Linked DNA regions of Leptothrix cholodnii SP-6. The protein of the gene in region 1 interacts with the protein of each later gene in a pairwise test. Links are inferred from orthologs where the notes say so. Each region holds a gene or a part of one and is shown in the gene's direction. Other genes may lie near its edges. The genes, in order: LCHO_RS13015 and dnaE.

Region 1 (7,613 bases):
TTCTTGTAGGCCTTGACGGAAGCATCGGCCGCGACGGACAGCACCAGGCGCGATGCCTTCAGGCCCGTCGGCCGATGAATGTAGAGAACCTTGCCCGCCTTGAGTTCGAGATCGCCGTGACGCACGGCGTCGTGCGCAAGATCGGACAACACCGGTGGCAATTGCCATGCAGACGCATCGGCGGACAACACGACCACCAAGGCTGCGGCGGCTTGTCCGGGCAGATCCTCGTTGGCAACCTGGAGGGCTCGAACGTCCATAATTCCGTACTGATTTGAGACGGCTTGATGTTATTCGATTCCACATTGCGTAAAGAGTTGTCACGCAGCTTCGGCGGCACGCTGATCGTGATCCTGACCATCGTGCTGACGATGATGCTGATCCGCACGCTCGGCCAGGCCGCGCTCGGCCGCGTCTCGCCGCAGGACGTGGTGCTGCTGCTCGGCTACACCAGCCTGGGACACCTGCCGACGATGCTGTGCCTGTCGCTGTTCGTCGCGGTGGTCTCCACCCTGACCCGCATGTACGGCGACAGCGAGATGACGATCTGGTTCGCCAGCGGCGTGTCGCTGACACGCTTCGTGCGGCCGGTGGTGCGCTTCGGCACGCCGATCGTGTTCTTCGTCGCGGCCCTGCTGCTGTTCGTGTGGCCCTGGTCGAACCGCAATATCAGCGAACTGCGCGGTCGCTACGAGCAACGCTCGGATCTGTCGCGGGTCGCGCCGGGCCAGTTCCAGACCTCCAGCAACGGCCAGCGGGTCTTCTTCATCGACAAGCAGTCACCCGACGCCGGCACCGGACGCAACATCTTCATCCTCGATCAGCGTGTCGACCGCGAGTCGGTCACCAGCGCGCAGACCGGCCGCATCGACCTGCCTGACGCAGACGACACGCACCGCCGCCTGGTGCTCGACAACGGCGCCCGCACCGACCTCGACCTGAAGGGCGAGACCCGCACGATCTCGCGCTTCGACCAGTACAGCATCCGCATCAGCGAGAAGGCGCTCACCCGCATCGACGAGCCGCCGCCCAAGGCGCGCTCGAGCTTCGACCTGCTGCTCAGCAGCGACCCCAAGGTGCGCGCCGAACTGGCCTGGCGCGTCGGCATGGTGCTGGGCGGCATCAATCTGATGCTGCTCGGACTGGGCCTTGCGCAAGGCGGGCCACGCAGCGGTTCGGGCTGGACGCTGCTGCTGGCGCTGCTGAGCTTCGTCGTCTACTTCAACCTCATCAGCCTCAGCCAGGCCTGGGTGGCATCGGCCAGACTGAGCCTGGGCACGGCCCTGGCGAGCGTGCACGGCGGCGTGTTCGTGCTGTGCGCCGCCCTGCTGTGGTGGCGGGTGCGCGGCAAGGCCAGCTGGCGGCCGCTGCGCCCGGCCTGAAGGGAGATCGACATGCACACGATCCGTCGACTGCTCTACCGCGAGATCCTCGGCGCCACCGGCTACGTGATGGTGGCGTTCCTGGGCCTGTTCTTCTTCATCGACTTCATGGCCGAGCTCGAGAACATCGGCCAGCACGGCTACGGCGCGGCGCAGGCGGCGCTGGCCTGCCTGCTGCAGGTGCCCGGCCACGTCTACGAACTCGCGCCGATCGCGGTGCTGATCGGTGCGATCTACGCGCTGGCGAGGCTGGCGCATTCGTCGGAGTTCACCATCTTGCGCACCGGCGGGCTCGGCCCCGGGCTGGCGCTGCTGCTGCTCACCTGGCTGGGCCTGGGGTTTGCCGCCATCACCTTCGTGATCGGCGACTTCGTCGCGCCCTGGTGCGACACCCAGGCGACCCTGCTGCAGGCGCGCGCCAGCGGCAACCTGAGCGTGGCCAGCGGCGGCGCCTGGCTCAAGGACAGCGCCAGCGCGGCCGATGGCGAGCATCGCTACACCGTCAACTTCGCCGCCGCTCGCAGCGACGGCGAACTGGAGAAGGTGCGCATCTTCGAGTTCGGCCCCAAGGGCGCCCTGATCACCCGCACCACGGCCGAACGCGCGGTCATCGGCGACGACGGCACCTGGCAGCTCACCGACGTGCGGATCTCGCACTGGACCAGCGACCACACGCCGCGCCTCGATGCCGACGAGAAGCTCGCCAGCCACGTCTGGCAATCGGGCCTGACGCGCAACGTGGTGGCCGCCGCGGTGCTGCCGCTGCGCACCATGTCGACGCTGGCGCTCTACAACTACATGACCCACCTGGCCGATCACGAACAGGCCGCGCAGCGTTACGAGATCCAGTTCTGGAAGAAGGCGCTCTACCCCTTCGCCTGCCTCGTGATGATGGGCCTGGCGCTGCCGTTCGCCTACCTGCACGGGCGCAGCGGCGGCATCGGCCTGATGGTGTTCGGCGGCATCATGCTGGGCATCGGCTTCGTGCTGCTCAACAACCTGTCGAGCCACCTCGGGCTGCTGCAGAACTGGACGCCCTGGCTCGCCGCCAGCGCGCCGAGCGCGATCTTCCTCCTCCTGTCGCTGGCCGCTTTCAGCTGGCTGGTGCGCTACCGCTAGAACCCTCTCCCATGCAAGGCATCCTTCTTTTCGCCCACGGCGCCCGTGACCCGGCCTGGGCGCGGCCCTTCGAAGCCATCGCCGCGCAGATGCGCGCCGCCGCGCCGGGCACGCCGGTGGCGCTGGGTTTCCTCGAACTGATGCAGCCCGACTTCGGCGTCGCCAGCAGCGCCCTGATCGAGGCCGGCTGCACGCAACTGCAGGTGGTGCCGCTGTTCCTCGGCGCCGGCGGCCATGTGCGCCGTGACCTGCCGCTGCTGATCGAGCAGGCGCAGGCTCGCCATCCGGGCGTGGTGATCGCCGCGACGCCGGCCATCGGCGAGACCGAGGTCGTGACACGCGCGATCGCGCTGGCCGCGCTCGACCTGGCACGCGGCCACGCCTCGACAGCGGGCGCCGGTGCATGAACCTGCACCAGTTCCGCTTCGTGCAGGAGGCCGCGCGCCGCAACCTCAACCTGACCGAAACCGCCAAGGCGCTGCACACCTCGCAGCCTGGCATCTCGAAGGCCATCCTCGAACTCGAGGAAGAGCTCGGCGTCGACATCTTCGTGCGCCACGGCAAGCGCCTCAAGCGCATCACCGAGCCGGGCCAGCAGGTGCTGAAGTCGATCGAGGTGATCATGCGCGAGGTCGTCAACCTCAAGCGCATCGGCGACGACTTCTCGCTGCAGGACGTCGGCACGTTGTCGATCGCAGCCACCCACACGCAGGCCCGTTACGTGCTGCCGGCGCCGGTGGCGGCGCTGCGCAGCAGCTACCCGAAGGTCTCGGTCAGCCTGCACCAGGGCACGCCCGACCAGGTGGCGCAGATGGTGCTCGACGACGCCGCCGAAGTGGGCATGGCGACCGAGCGCCTGATGCAGTACGAAGACCTCGTCACGCTGCCGTGTTACGAGTGGCGCCACGTCGCGGTGATGCCGGCCGACCACCCGCTGGCGCTGGTCGAGCGCATCAGCCTGGAACAGCTCGCACACGAACCGCTGATCTCCTACCACCCGTCGTTCACCGGCCGCAGCAAGATCGACGCGGCCTTCGAGGCGCGCAACCTCAAGCCGCAGATCGCGCTCGAGGCGATCGACTCCGACGTCATCAAGACCTACGTGCGCCTGGGCCTGGGCGTGGGCATCGTGGCCGAGATGGCGGTGCGCGACGACCCGATCTGCGGCCCCGGCGGCGAGCTGGTGGCCCGGCCGGTGGGGCACCTGTTCGGCCCCAGCGTGGCGCGCATCGCCTTCAAGCGCAGCGCCTACCTGCGTCACTTCGTCTATGCGTTTGCCGAGCTGCTGTCCGAGCGGCTGTCGCGCGCCCTGATCATGCGGGTGATGCAAGGCTCGACCGAAAGCGGCAACGCCGCCGACGCCATGTGAACACCCGCACAAGCCACCGCCCCGCGACCTGAACCCCGAGCACCATGACCCTCGCCCTGCCCGCCTCGATGCCCGTCCCCGTCAGCCGCCTGCCCGCGGTCGGCACGACCATCTTCACCGTGATGTCGGCCCTTGCACAGGAGACCGGCGCGGTCAACCTCGGCCAGGGGTTCCCGGATTTCGACGGCGACCCGCGCCTGATGCAGGCAGTCAAGGACGCGCTCGACGCCGGCCACAACCAGTACCCGCCGATGGCCGGCGTGGCGCTGCTGCGCGAGGCGATCGCTGCCAAGATCGAGACACTCTACGGCCAGCGCTACGACGCCGGCAGCGAGATCACCGTCACCGCCGGCGCCACCCAGGCGATCCTGACCACCGTGCTGGCGCTGGTGCATCCGGGCGACGAGGTGATCGTGCTCGAGCCCTGCTACGACAGCTACGAGCCGAGCATCACGCTGGCCGGCGCGCGCACGGTGCACGTGCCGCTCACGCCGGGCACGTTCCGGCCCGATTTCGAGCGCCTGGCCGCCGCCATCACGCCGCGCACCCGGGCGCTGATCGTGAACACGCCGCACAACCCCAGCGGCACGGTCTGGACCGAAGCCGAGATGCGCACGCTCGCCGAGCTGCTGCGCCCGACGCCGATCATCCTGATCGCCGACGAGGTCTACGAGCACATGGTGTATGACGGCGCGGCACACCAGAGCGTGGCGCGTTATCCGGAGCTGGCGGCGCGCAGCGTGCTGATCTCGAGCTTCGGCAAGACCTATCACGTGACGGGCTGGAAAGTGGCGTTCGCGGCCGCGCCGGCCGCGCTCAGCGCCGAGTTCCGCAAGGTGCACCAGTTCAACGTGTTCACGGTCAACACGCCGATGCAGTACGCGCTGGCCGCCTACATGGCCGATGCGGCGCCCTACCTCGGGCTGGCGGCGTTCTATCAGCGCAAGCGGGACCTGTTCCGCGCCGGCCTGACGCAGACCGGCCTGCGGCTGCTGCCGTGCGAGGGCACGTATTTCCAGTGTGTCGACTACAGCGGCCTGCCCGCCGCGGTGGCCACCCTGCCGGAGGCCGATTTCTGCCGCTGGCTGACGCGCGAGGTCGGCGTGGCGGCGATTCCGCTGTCGGCCTTCTATCGCGACGGCTTCAACCAGCAGGTCGCACGGCTGTGTTTTGCCAAGCGTGACGAGACCCTGCAACTCGCGCTCGGCCGCCTGCAGCAGCACCTGCCGGGCTGAAGCGCCGCAGCGGCTCGACCGGCCCAGGCGTCAGAGCTTGTGATCGGTCGGGATGCCGATGCTGAAATTGGTCATCAGCTCGTCGTCCGCGTCGACCGACAGCTCCTCGGCGCTGACGCCCGGATCGGCGACCAGCGACGCCTGCGGCACGCCTTCGACACCCGGCTGACGGGTCTGCGTGAGGCCGGCCAGACCCACCTCGACCGGACGCAGCCCGGCGCGTGAAACCACCCGCAGCGCGCTGTCGGCCGCCGCGTCGATCAGCTGGCGAACCCCTTCGAGCAGCTTGTCGTCGAGCGCACGTGCCTCGGTGCGCAGGTAGAGCCGCCCGCGCAATGTCATCAGCACCAGCGGCGCGTCGGCGCTCAGCCAGCGCTCGCGGGCGCGGATCAGCCGACCGGCGAGTTCACCCTCGACCCAGCGGCGCGCATGCGGCGGCGATGCCGCCATCACGAGAAACGCATCGCCGAAAGCCGCCGGCGCCGCCAGCGCAACCGGATCGAACATCGCCAGCCAGCGCGCCTCTTCGGGCATGGAGGCGTCGATCTCGGTCTGCTGATCGCGGGTGAGCTGGTCGTAGGCCTGGGTTTCGAGCCGCTCGGCCAGCGCGCGGCTCATCACCAGCATCTCGAGCGCCTCCGGCAGCGCCAGTTCGACCCGCACGCGCAGTTCACGGTGGTGGATGTAGTCGCGCTGCGCGGGGCCCCACTCGAGCCGGGCCGGCAGGCCCTGGCTGCGGAACTCGAGCACGCAGCCGCTGCCGTCGCGCACCCGCTTGATCGTCTCGCCGCGCTGGCGCGCCCAGTCCTCCATCAGACGAGAGTCGGTATCGGGCGAGGGCCTGCGGCGCAGCAGGCGTGTCAAGGAGTCGAGCATGGCGTGGCCGTTTCAAATAAAGTGGGCTTCCCTCGTTCTTATCGACCGGCAACCGCAATGATTGAACTCTACTCCTGGGCCACGCCCAACGGTCACAAGGTCCACATCATGCTCGAGGAGTGCGGACTGCCTTACCGGGTGCACCCGGTCGACATCGGTGCGGGCGACCAGTTCGATCCCGATTTTCTCGCCATCAGCCCGAACAACAAGATCCCGGCGATCACCGATCCCGACGGGCCGGACGGCAAACCGATCTCGCTGTTCGAGTCGGGCGCGATCCTGCTGTACCTGGCCGGCAAGACCGGACGCCTGCTGCCCGCCGACACCGCCGGCAAGTACGAGGTGCTGCAGTGGCTGATGTTCCAGATGGGCGGCGTCGGCCCGATGCTGGGCCAGGCGCACCACTTCCGGATCTATGCGCCCGAGAAGGTGCCCTACGCGATCGATCGCTACACCAACGAGGCGAAACGGCTGTACCAGGTGATGAACAAGCGCCTGGCCAGATCGAAGTACATCGGCGGGCCGACCTATTCGATCGCCGACATCGCCATCTACCCCTGGCTGCGCTCCTGGAAGAACCAGGGCATCGACTGGAGCGACTACCCGCACCTCAAGGGCTGGTTCGACGAGATCGGCGCCCGGCCTGCGGTGCAGCGCGGCGTCGAGGTGCTGGCCGCCCGGCGCAAGCCGATCACCGGCGACAAGGAACGCGAGATCCTGTTCGGCCAGTCACAGCTGAACCAGCACCGCTGATCAGGCGGCCGAGCCGGTGGCGTCGGCCGCATCGGCCGCATCGGCCGGCTCGGCATCTGCTTCGGCATCGGCAGTGTCGGCAGCGGTGGCCTCGGCCGGTTCGACGGCGTCGGACCTGGCTTCGATCGACCGACCGGCCTCCTCGGGCTCGGTGAGCGGCTCCACCGTGACCGACACCCGCGGCTCCGGGCCGCCGCCGCCGCGGATCACGCCCCGCAACGGCGCGACATCGGCGTAGTCGCGGCCCCAGGCGAGCGTGACGTGATCGAGCCCTGCCGGCACCGCATTGGTCGGGTCGAGCGCGACCCAGCCGTGCACCGGGCACCACACCTGCACCCAGGCATGCGAGGCGTCGGCCCCCACCAGCCGCGGCTGGCCGGGTGGCGGCTGGGTCAGCAGATAGCCGCTGACGTAGCGCGCCGCCAGGCCCAGCGAGCGCAGCGCACCGATCATCACGTGGGCGAAGTCCTGGCAGACGCCGCGCCGCTGCGCCAGGGCCTCGGGTGCGCGGGTGGCCACCGAGGTCGCGGTGGTGTGGTATTCGAAGCGCCGGTAGACCAGGTGCATGAGCGCGACCGCACCGGCCAGCAACGGCGTGCCGGGCAGGAACACCTCGGCGCCCAGCCGCGCCAGCGCCGCGTCGCGCGGGGCGTAGGTCGACGGCAGCACGAACTCGAGCGCCTCGTCGAACGGCTGGCCGGGCTGATAGCGCAGGCGCCGGGCCACCTGCTCCCAGGGCGGGCTGGCCTTGAGCCGCATCGGCGGCGGCGCCAGCAGTTCGGCCGTGAAACAGGCCCGCACGGTCAGGCGCCGATGCACCCGCGAATGCGAGAACACCGCGCGCCAGTTGCCCCACGGATCCTGGCTCTGCTGCACCCC
Region 2 (8,807 bases), 1.8 Mb from region 1 along the record:
GATGATCTCGCGCTTGAGCTTGACGTTCATGCGCTTGAACGGCACCGCCTCGCTCCAGCTTTCCTTGGGCGCCAGATCGGCCAAGCGCGGATCGAAACGCAGGTAGTCGATGAAGGCCCGCGCGCCGGCCTCGGGCCCGGCGACGAAGAGGTTGATGCCCTCCTCGGCCAGCAGCACGGTGCCCTTGAGGCGGCAGGCGTTGGCCTGGCCCTGGATCTGCGCACGCAGCGTGGCGGCGTCGGCCAGGGTGACGAACTTGTAGGACGAGAGGTTGAGGATGGGCGGTTTCACGCCGGCGATTGTAAAAAGACCTGCGTCAAAGCCCGAAAACGCCCTCCCTACAATCTGGCGATGAGTTTTGTCCACCTGCGCACCCACACCGAATACTCCGTCGTCGACGGCACCTTGCGGATCGACGAGATCGTCAAGACCGCGGCCAAGGATGGCCAGCCGGCGCTGGCGATCACCGACCTGGCCAACCTGTTCGGCGCGATCAAGTTCTACAAGGAAGCGAACAAGCGGGGCGTCAAGCCGATCATCGGCGCCGACATCTGGCTCGAACCCGAAGGCATCGGCGCCGCCGGCGAGGTGCGCCCCGCCACACGGCTGCTGCTGCTGGTGCAGAACGAGCCCGGTTATCTGAACCTGTGCGAGATCCTGTCGCGCGCCTGGGTGCAGAACGTGCAGCGCAACCAGGCGTGGGTGAAGTGGGAGTGGCTGGACGAACTCAACGGCGGCCTGATCGCGCTGTCGGGCGGGCTGATGGGCTGCGTCGGCCAGTCGCTGGCGCAGGGCGACACGGTGCGAGCGGCCGAGCTGGCGCGCAAGCTGGCGGCGATCTTCCCGCGCCGTTTCTATCTGGAGGTGCAGCGCGCCGGCCTGCCCGGCCACGATGCGCTGGTGCTCGCCACCGTGCCGCTGGCCGCGCAGCTGCAGCTGCCGGTGGTGGCCACGCACCCGATCCAGTATCTGGCGCCCGATGATTTCGACGCCCACGAGGCGCGCGTGTGCGTGGCCGAGGGCGAGACCATCGCCAACCCGAAGCGCCCGCGGCGCTTTGGCCGCGACCAGCATTTCAAGACCCAGGCCGAGATGGAGGCGCTGTTTGCCGACGTGCCCACCGCGCTGGCCAACACGCTGGAGATCGCCCGCCGCTGCAGCCTGCGGCTGGTGCTGGGCAAGCCGCAGCTGCCGAACTTTCCGACGCCGACGCTGGCCGACGGCTCGTCGATGCCGATGGAGGACTACTTCCGCCAGCTGTCGTACGAGGGGCTGGAGGAGCGGCTGGCGCTGCTGTATCCGAAACCGGAAAAACGCGACGCCGAGCGGGCGCGCTATCTGGAGCGGCTCGAATTCGAGCTGACCACCATCCTGAAGATGGGCTTTCCGGGCTACTTCCTGATCGTGTCGGACTTCATCCGCTGGGCCAAGGCCAACGGCTGCCCGGTCGGGCCGGGCCGGGGTTCGGGCGCGGGCTCGCTGGTGGCCTACGTGCTGTCGATCACCGACCTCGACCCGCTGCACTACAACCTGCTGTTCGAGCGTTTCCTGAACCCCGAGCGGGTGTCGATGCCCGACTTCGACATCGACTTCTGCCAGGGCAACCGCGACCGCGTGATCGACTACGTGAAAGATCGTTACGGCCGCCCGGCCGTGAGCCAGATCGCCACCTTCGGCACGATGGCGGCCAAGGCGGCGCTGCGCGACATCGGCCGCGTGCTGGGCATGGGCTACGGCCACGTCGACTCGATCGCCAAGCTGATCCCCGCGCCGCCGGGCAAGAGCGTGACGCTGGCGCGTGTGCCCGAGAAGGCCGAGGACCGCGACGGCGGCGTGATCTACGCCCGCCTCGAAGCACCCGAACTGGAAGAGCGCGAGAAGAACGAAGAAGAAGTCGCCGAGCTGCTGAGCCTGGCGATGCGCGTCGAGGGCATGGTGCGCAACATCGGCATGCACGCCGGCGGCGTGCTGATCGCGCCGGGCAAGATCACCGACTTCTGCCCGCTCTACCAGCAGCCCGGCAGCGATTCGGCGGTCAGCCAGTACGACAAGGACGACGTCGAGGCGATCGGCCTGGTCAAGTTCGACTTCCTGGGCCTGGCGACGCTGACGATCCTGGAGCTGGCCAAGGAATTCATCGTCGCGCGCCACGAGAACCGCAAGGATTTCGCCTTCGAGACCATCCCGCTCGACGACGCGGCGGTCTACAAGCTGTTTTCGGATGGGCTGACCGAGGCGGTGTTCCAGTTCGAATCGGGCGGCATGCAGCGCATGCTGAAGGACGCAAAGCCGAGCCGGCTGGAAGACCTGATCGCCTTGAACGCGCTCTATCGCCCCGGCCCGATGGACCTGATCCCGAGCTTCGTCGCGCGCAAGCACGGCAAGGAGCCGGTGGAGTATCCGCACCCGATGGTCGAATGGGTGCTGTCGGAGACCTACGGGATCATGGTCTACCAGGAGCAGGTGATGCAGACCGCCCAGGTGCTGGGCGGCTACAGCCTGGGCGGCGCCGACATGCTGCGCCGGGCGATGGGCAAGAAGAAGGCCGAGGAGATGGCCGAGCACCGCGCCATCTTCCGCAAGGGTGCGGCGGGCAACAACATCAGCCAGGACAAGGCCGACGAGATCTTCGACCTGATGGAGAAGTTCGCGGGCTACGGCTTCAACAAGTCGCACGCCGCCGCCTACTCGCTGCTGGCGTATCACACGGCCTGGATCAAGGTGCACCACACGGCCGAGTTCTTCGCGGCCAACATGACGATCGAGCTCGACGACACCGACAAGCTGCGGGTGCTGCGTCAGGATGCGCTGAAGTTCGGCGTGCAGTTCGAGTCGCCGGATGTCAACGTGGGCGTCTACCGCTTCGAGCCCGCACCGGGCAAGGCCGGCAACAAGCTGATCCGCTACGGGCTGGGCGCGATCAAGGGCACCGGCCAGGGCGCGATCGAGGCCATCATCGCCGCGCGCAACGAGGGCGGGCCGTTCCGCTCGATCTTCGATTTTTGTGCCCGGGTCGACCGCAAGAGCATCAACAAGCGCGTGATCGAGGCGCTGGTCAAGGCCGGCGCCTTCGACAAGCTGCACCCCAAGGGCCTCGACGGCCGCGCCGAGCTGCTGGCCAGCGTCGGCCTGGCGCTCGAATACGCCGGCACCCAGGCCGCCCACGCCGATCAGAGCGGGCTGTTCGACTTCGGTGGCGGCGACGACCACGGCAGCTCGACCCGCGAGCCCGACTACGTGGCCGCCGAGACCTGGGACGTCAAGCAGCGGCTGTCGCACGAGAAGATCGCGATCGGCTATTTCCTGTCCGGCCACCTGTTCGACCAGGTGGCGGCCGAGGTGCGCCAGTTCGCCAAGCGCCGCATCGAGGACCTGTCCGACAGCCGCGATCCGCAGACGCTGGCGGGCATCGTCACCGACCTGCGCATCGTCAACGGCCACCGCGGCAAGGTGGCGATCTTCAAGCTCGACGACAAGACCGCCGCGATCGAGGCGGTGGTGGCCGAGGAACTGCTCAACGCCAACGCCGCGCTGCTCAAGGATGACGAGCTGCTGATCCTGCAAGGCAAGGCGCAGCCCGACCGTTTCAGCGGCGGCGTGCGTTTCAACGTGATCCAGATCCTCGACCTGCCCACCGCCCGCTGCCGCCACGGCCGCTACCTGCGCGTGCCGGCCACCGACAACCTGCCGCCGGTGGATCAGGTGCTGCGCGACTTTCCGGCCAGGAGCATCAGCACCGAACACGGCGAGCTGGTGCAGGGCGTGCCGATCCGGCTGGTGGTCGAGCGGGAATCCGCCTGCGGCGAGGTCGATCTCGGCGAAGCCGCGCGCTTCTATCCCAGCGACGAGGCGCTCAAGCTCTGGCAGGTGGGCAGCCAGGGCAAGGCCCGGCTGGTCTACAGCGAAGAACAGGCCTGAAGCCCGAAATGCAAAAAGACGCATGCAGCGGCCCGAGGCCTGGCGTCAAGGGCAGATACACGCTGATACCCCTACACGTCATCCCGCCCTGACACTGCACCGTTGTCAGTGCGAGGCCGATCGGGCCTTTGGAGTCAAACGATGAAACGATGGATCAGGTCCGCTCTCGCGGTGGTGATGTTCAGTGCCGCAGCGGCCAGTAAGGCCGGCCCGGATGTGGGAGTCTCGATCGAGATCAGCCAACCCGGCGTGTTCGGTCGAGTCGACATCGGTCGTTTCCCCCAACCCCAGGTGGTGGTGCAGCAACCGGTGATCGTGATGCCGCCACCGCGCACGGTGGTGGTTCGGCAGGATCCGGTCTACCTGTGGGTGCCCTACGAGCATCGGCGCAACTGGCGTCGCCACTGTTCGCGTTACGACGCCTGCGGCGTGCCGGTCTACTTCGTCCAGCACACGTGGTACGACAAGCACGTGCGACATGGCCGTGACCACGGCCGCGACGACCGGCGAGACAACCGCCGTGACGATTGGCGAGATGACCGCCGGGATGACCGACGTGACGATCGCCGCGATGACCGACGTGACGGCCGTGACGACTGGCGCGAGCGTGGTCACGGCAATGACAATGGCCGCGGCCACGGCCACGGACGCGGCCACGACTGAAAACCGCCGCTTCGGCGCCGATCCAAGGCCATGGTTCAAGCAGGGTGAGATGGCTAGACTGCACGCATGAGTGCAGCCCTGCCACCTCGCACCATCGATTCGGATGCACCCGCTGCCGCAAGCGGCACGGTCGGGCTGCTGCTGACAGGCGGCGGCGCACGGGCGGCCTATCAGGTCGGTGTCCTGAAGTCGATTGCCCGCATCGCCCGCGACTGCGGCGCAGCCGACGTCAATCCGTTTCAGGTCATCACCGGCACCTCGGCAGGCGCGATCAACGCCGCTGCGCTGGCCTGCCAAGCCGACCATTTCCAGGGGGCCGTGCTGGAAATCGCCGACGTCTGGCGGCACATGCATGCGGCGCAGGTCTACCGGGCCGATTCGCTGTCGATGATCCGCACCGGCGCGCCGTGGCTGACGATGATGTCGATCGGCTGGGCCGTCAACCGCTGGCGGCGCATCAAGCCGAAATCCCTGCTCGACAACAGTCCGCTGCAGGCGCTGCTGCACCGGCTGGTGCAGTTCGAGCGCCTGCCGATGCTGATGGCGCAAGGCCATCTGCGGGCGCTGGCCGTCACGGCATCGAGCTACAGCAGCGGCCAGCACGTCACCTTCTACGAATGCGAGGACGACCTGCCACCCTGGACCCGCTCGCAGCGCATCGCCGTGCGCGCCACGCTCAGCACCCAGCACCTGCTGGCGTCGGCGGCGATTCCGTTCGTCTTCCCGGCCGTCAACCTGCCGCTGGTCGACGACACCGAGTGGTTCGGCGACGGCTCGATGCGACAGGCTGCGCCGATCTCGCCGGCCGTGCACCTGGGGGCCGAGCGGGTGCTGATCATCGGCGCGGGCCGCATGCACGAACCGCCCGGGCGCCGCACCGAGAGCAACGGCTACCCGAGCGTGGCGCAGATTGCCGGCCATGCACTGTCGAACATCTTCCTGGACGCGCTGGCGGTCGACATCGAACGGCTGCAGCGCATCAACGCCACGCTGCGACTGCTGTCGCCCGAAGCGCGGGCACGCACACCGCTGCGGCCGATCGAGGCGCTGGTGATCTCGCCCAGCCAGCGCCTCGACGACCTGGCCGCCCAGCACATCGACGCCTTGCCGGTGGCCGTGCGCACGCTCTTGCGTGCGGTGGGCGTCAGCGGCCAGGGCGTCATGGCACGCGGCGGTGCCCTGGCCAGCTATCTGCTGTTCGAATCGGACTACACGAAGGCCCTGATGGCGCTGGGCGTGGCCGACACCCAGGCCCGCCGTCAGGACGTGATCGACTTCTTCGGCTGGCGCAGCGCACTCGGCCAGAACACTGCACGCCAGCTGGCGTCGGCCTGAGCGCCGCCCGCCTGGCCGTCTGGCCGCAGTGCCGGCCTACTTGTCCTTGACGGCCTTGTCGGCCTTGGCCACGACACCCGGCTTGGCCGCCGTGGCTGCCGCGGCGAATGCCGATCCGTTGACGGTCAGGCCGGCTTCCGAAAACCGGGCCGCATTGCCCGGCCCGACACCCTTGACGCGGCCGATGAAGTCGTCCCAGCTCTTGAAATCCGACTTCTTGCGCTCGTCGAGGATCTTGCCCGACATCGCCGGCCCGATGCCCTTGACCGCCTCGAGTTCGGCCTGATTGGCCTTGTTGACATCGGCGGCGGCAAAAGTCGCCGCGGCGCACAAGGCCAGGAAAAACGACAGCACGAGCTTGAACATGACAGTACCCCCGAATGGCAGCGACGCGGCAGCTGTCTCATGAGCTGTCCGGCCGCCCGACGCCCGCAAGCGGTTTGCGGAACCCGCGGCACCCGACGGATGCCACGCGATCAAAGATAGTCGGGCGCGCGCCGGCGGACATCCCTCTGAAGGGTCACACCGATGGGGGCACCCGTTGGGGCGAGTGACAGGCCGGCCAGAGTGTGGTGAGGGCCTCGTGTGCAGGCCGGGGAACACCCCCGCGCCACCCCGGAGCCGCAAGGGTCAAATGGTAAAGTTGGCCGATGAATTCACGTCCTCTGATCATTCGTCTGCGCAATTGGGTGGGCGACGTGATCCTCGGCGTACCCGCGCTGCAACTGCTGCAATCCCACGGATACGCCCCCCAGCTGGTCGGCAAGGGCTGGGCCAAGGCGCTGCTGGCCGGCCACGGCTGGCCCACCCACAGCCGCCCGGCCACCTTGCGCGAGCGTGTGCAGCAGCTGCGCGAGCTGCGCCGCCAGGCCCGGGCGATCGACAGCGGTTTCGACCGCCGCGAAAACGCGCTGGTGCTGCCGACCTCGTTCTCCGGCGCGCTCGAGATGCGGCTGGCCGGCCTGCGGGCGGTCGGTTATGCGCAGGAGGCGCGCGGCATCCTGCTTGCGCGCAGCGAGCCGATCACCTACGGCGGCCACGCGCTCACCAGCTACTGGGAACTGGCCTGCCGCTTCCTGCACATCGACGCACTACCGCCAGCCACGATCGATCTGAAGACCCTGCCGGCCGACCAGCAGCAGGCCGATGCGCTGCTCGCCGGCCACGGCCTGCGCCCCGGCTTCGTCGTGATCTGCCCGTTCGCCGGTGGCCAGTTCGAGAAGCAGGACAAGACCTGGCCGGCCTTCCCCGCGTTCACCCAGGCGCTGCTGCAGCGCGGCCACCAGGTGATCGCCTGCCCCGGGCCGGACGAGGATCGCATCATCTCCGAGCAGCATCCGGGCGTGAAACTGCTGCCCGGCGTCAAGCTGGGTGTCTACGGCGGCCTGCTGCGGCGCGCGGCGCTGGTGGTGTCCAACGACACCGGGCCGGCGCACCTGGCCGCCGCCGTCGGCGCGCCGGTGCTGAGCGTGCTCGGGCCGACCAAGCCGGAGCAATGGGCGCCCTGGGGGCCGACCGTGACGGTGGTGCGCCGCTGGCCCGACTGGCCGACGGTCGACGAAGTGCTCTCCCGCGTCGACGACCGGCTCGCAGCCTGACCCCGCGGTGACGACGCTGCAGCACATCGGCCTGGGGCTGGGCCGCATCCGCCATTGGCATGACGGGCTGGGCGAGTTCTCGCGCCAGCTCACGCTCGCGCTGGCGCAGCAGGCCCCACGGCTGCGCGAGGAGCACGGCATCCGCTTCCACGTCCACCTGCCGCGTGCGTACCACGGCGAATTCGGCGATGCGGTCGGCTACCTCGACACCCACACCACGCAGCGCTGGCTGCACCTGCGCACGCAGCGCTTTGCGCTGTGGCACACCTTCCACCAGCACAACCGGCTGCGCGCACCGCTGGGCACGCAGCGCCGCATCGAGACCGTGCACGACCTGAACTTCCTGCACACCAAGAGCGGCACCAAGCTGGCGCGCTACCGCGAGCGCATGCGTGACCGGCTGGCGCACGCCGACGCCACGATCGCGATCACCCACCATGTGGCCGGCGACATCGAACGCGAACTGGGCCCGCTGCGCACCGCGCCGCAGGTCATCCACAACGGCGCCACCGACCTGACGCGCTCGCCGCAACAGCCGCTCGACGGCCTGGCCGATCGGCCCTTCCTGCTGCACATCAGCCGCATGGCGCCGACCAAGAACATCGCCGCGCTGCTCGACCTGGCCGCCGCCTGGCCCGAACAGCGCATCGTGCTGGCCGGCGCGACCAGTCCGTACAGCACCGAAGTGCAGCAGCAGGTTGCGGCCCGTGCGCTCGGCAACGTCGTCATCCGGCTCGACATCAGCGAGGCGCAGAAGGCCTGGCTGTATGCGCACTGCACCGGTTTCCTGTTCCCGTCGCTGGCCGAGGGTTTCGGCTTGCCGCCGATCGAGGCGATGCACTTCGGCAAGCCGGTGTTCCTGTCGCGGCTGACCTCGCTGCCCGAGGTGGGCGGCGACGTGGCGCACTATTTCGACCGCTTCGACGGTGCGCAGATGCGCTCGGTCGTCGAGGCCGGGCTGGCGGCCGATCGGCAACCCGGACGCGCCGCGGCCATCGCCGCCCATGCCCGCGGCTTCTCGTGGCAGCGCTGCGCGGACGCGCACATCGCCCTGTATTGCCGCCTGCTGGCCCGCTGAGGCGACCGATGCTGCACCTGCCCGACGTCACCCTCGCCTGCGTGGACACCCGCACGCCCGCGCTCGCCCTGGCGGCCATGCAGCACTGCATGTCGCAGGTGCGCTTTGCCCGCGCCCTGCTTTTCACCAGTCCCGACTGGCTGGCGCGCATGCCGCCGGACATCACCGCCGTGCCGCTGGAAATCGACTCGGTGGCGGCCTACTCGCAGTTCATG

What was found.
Region 2: the proteins of LCHO_RS13015 (region 1) and dnaE interact in binary tests that used the Escherichia coli proteins (3 or more experiments, as listed by UniProt). The link is inferred for Leptothrix cholodnii SP-6 from one-to-one orthologs.

What each region holds. Positions count from the first base shown.
Region 1 is NC_010524.1:2,842,190-2,849,802, forward strand. What follows is about bases 3,086-6,009. They hold LCHO_RS13015 (pyridoxal phosphate-dependent aminotransferase), read left to right. Parts: upstream 3,086-3,914; coding sequence 3,915-5,105; downstream 5,106-6,009. Other genes in these bases: LCHO_RS13010 (CysB family HTH-type transcriptional regulator), read left to right, coding at 3,086-3,870; LCHO_RS22240 (hypothetical protein), read right to left, coding at 5,136-5,981. In the rest of the region: LCHO_RS12990 (leucyl aminopeptidase), read right to left, coding at 1-260; LPS export ABC transporter permease LptF, read left to right, coding at 288-1,382; LPS export ABC transporter permease LptG, read left to right, coding at 1,395-2,501; LCHO_RS13005 (sirohydrochlorin chelatase), read left to right, coding at 2,513-2,908; more of LCHO_RS13010, read left to right, coding at 2,905-3,085; LCHO_RS13025 (glutathione S-transferase N-terminal domain-containing protein), read left to right, coding at 6,039-6,734; LCHO_RS13030 (transglutaminase family protein), read right to left, coding at 6,735-7,613. UniProt on the Escherichia coli protein: Shows aminotransferase activity with methionine and histidine as substrates, and to a lesser extent also with phenylalanine.
Region 2 is NC_010524.1:1,040,516-1,049,322, reverse strand. What follows is about bases 1-4,118. They hold dnaE (DNA polymerase III subunit alpha), read left to right. Parts: upstream 1-351; coding sequence 352-3,918; downstream 3,919-4,118. Other genes in these bases: LCHO_RS04880 (hypothetical protein), read left to right, coding at 4,060-4,118; LCHO_RS04890 (sulfurtransferase), read right to left, coding at 1-291. In the rest of the region: more of LCHO_RS04880, read left to right, coding at 4,119-4,581; LCHO_RS04875 (patatin-like phospholipase family protein), read left to right, coding at 4,648-5,916; LCHO_RS04870 (ComEA family DNA-binding protein), read right to left, coding at 5,953-6,282; LCHO_RS04865 (glycosyltransferase family 9 protein), read left to right, coding at 6,567-7,514; LCHO_RS04860 (glycosyltransferase family 4 protein), read left to right, coding at 7,522-8,592; LCHO_RS04855 (DUF5672 family protein), read left to right, coding at 8,601-8,807. UniProt on the Escherichia coli protein: DNA polymerase III is a complex, multichain enzyme responsible for most of the replicative synthesis in bacteria. This DNA polymerase also exhibits 3' to 5' exonuclease activity. The alpha chain is the DNA polymerase catalytic subunit.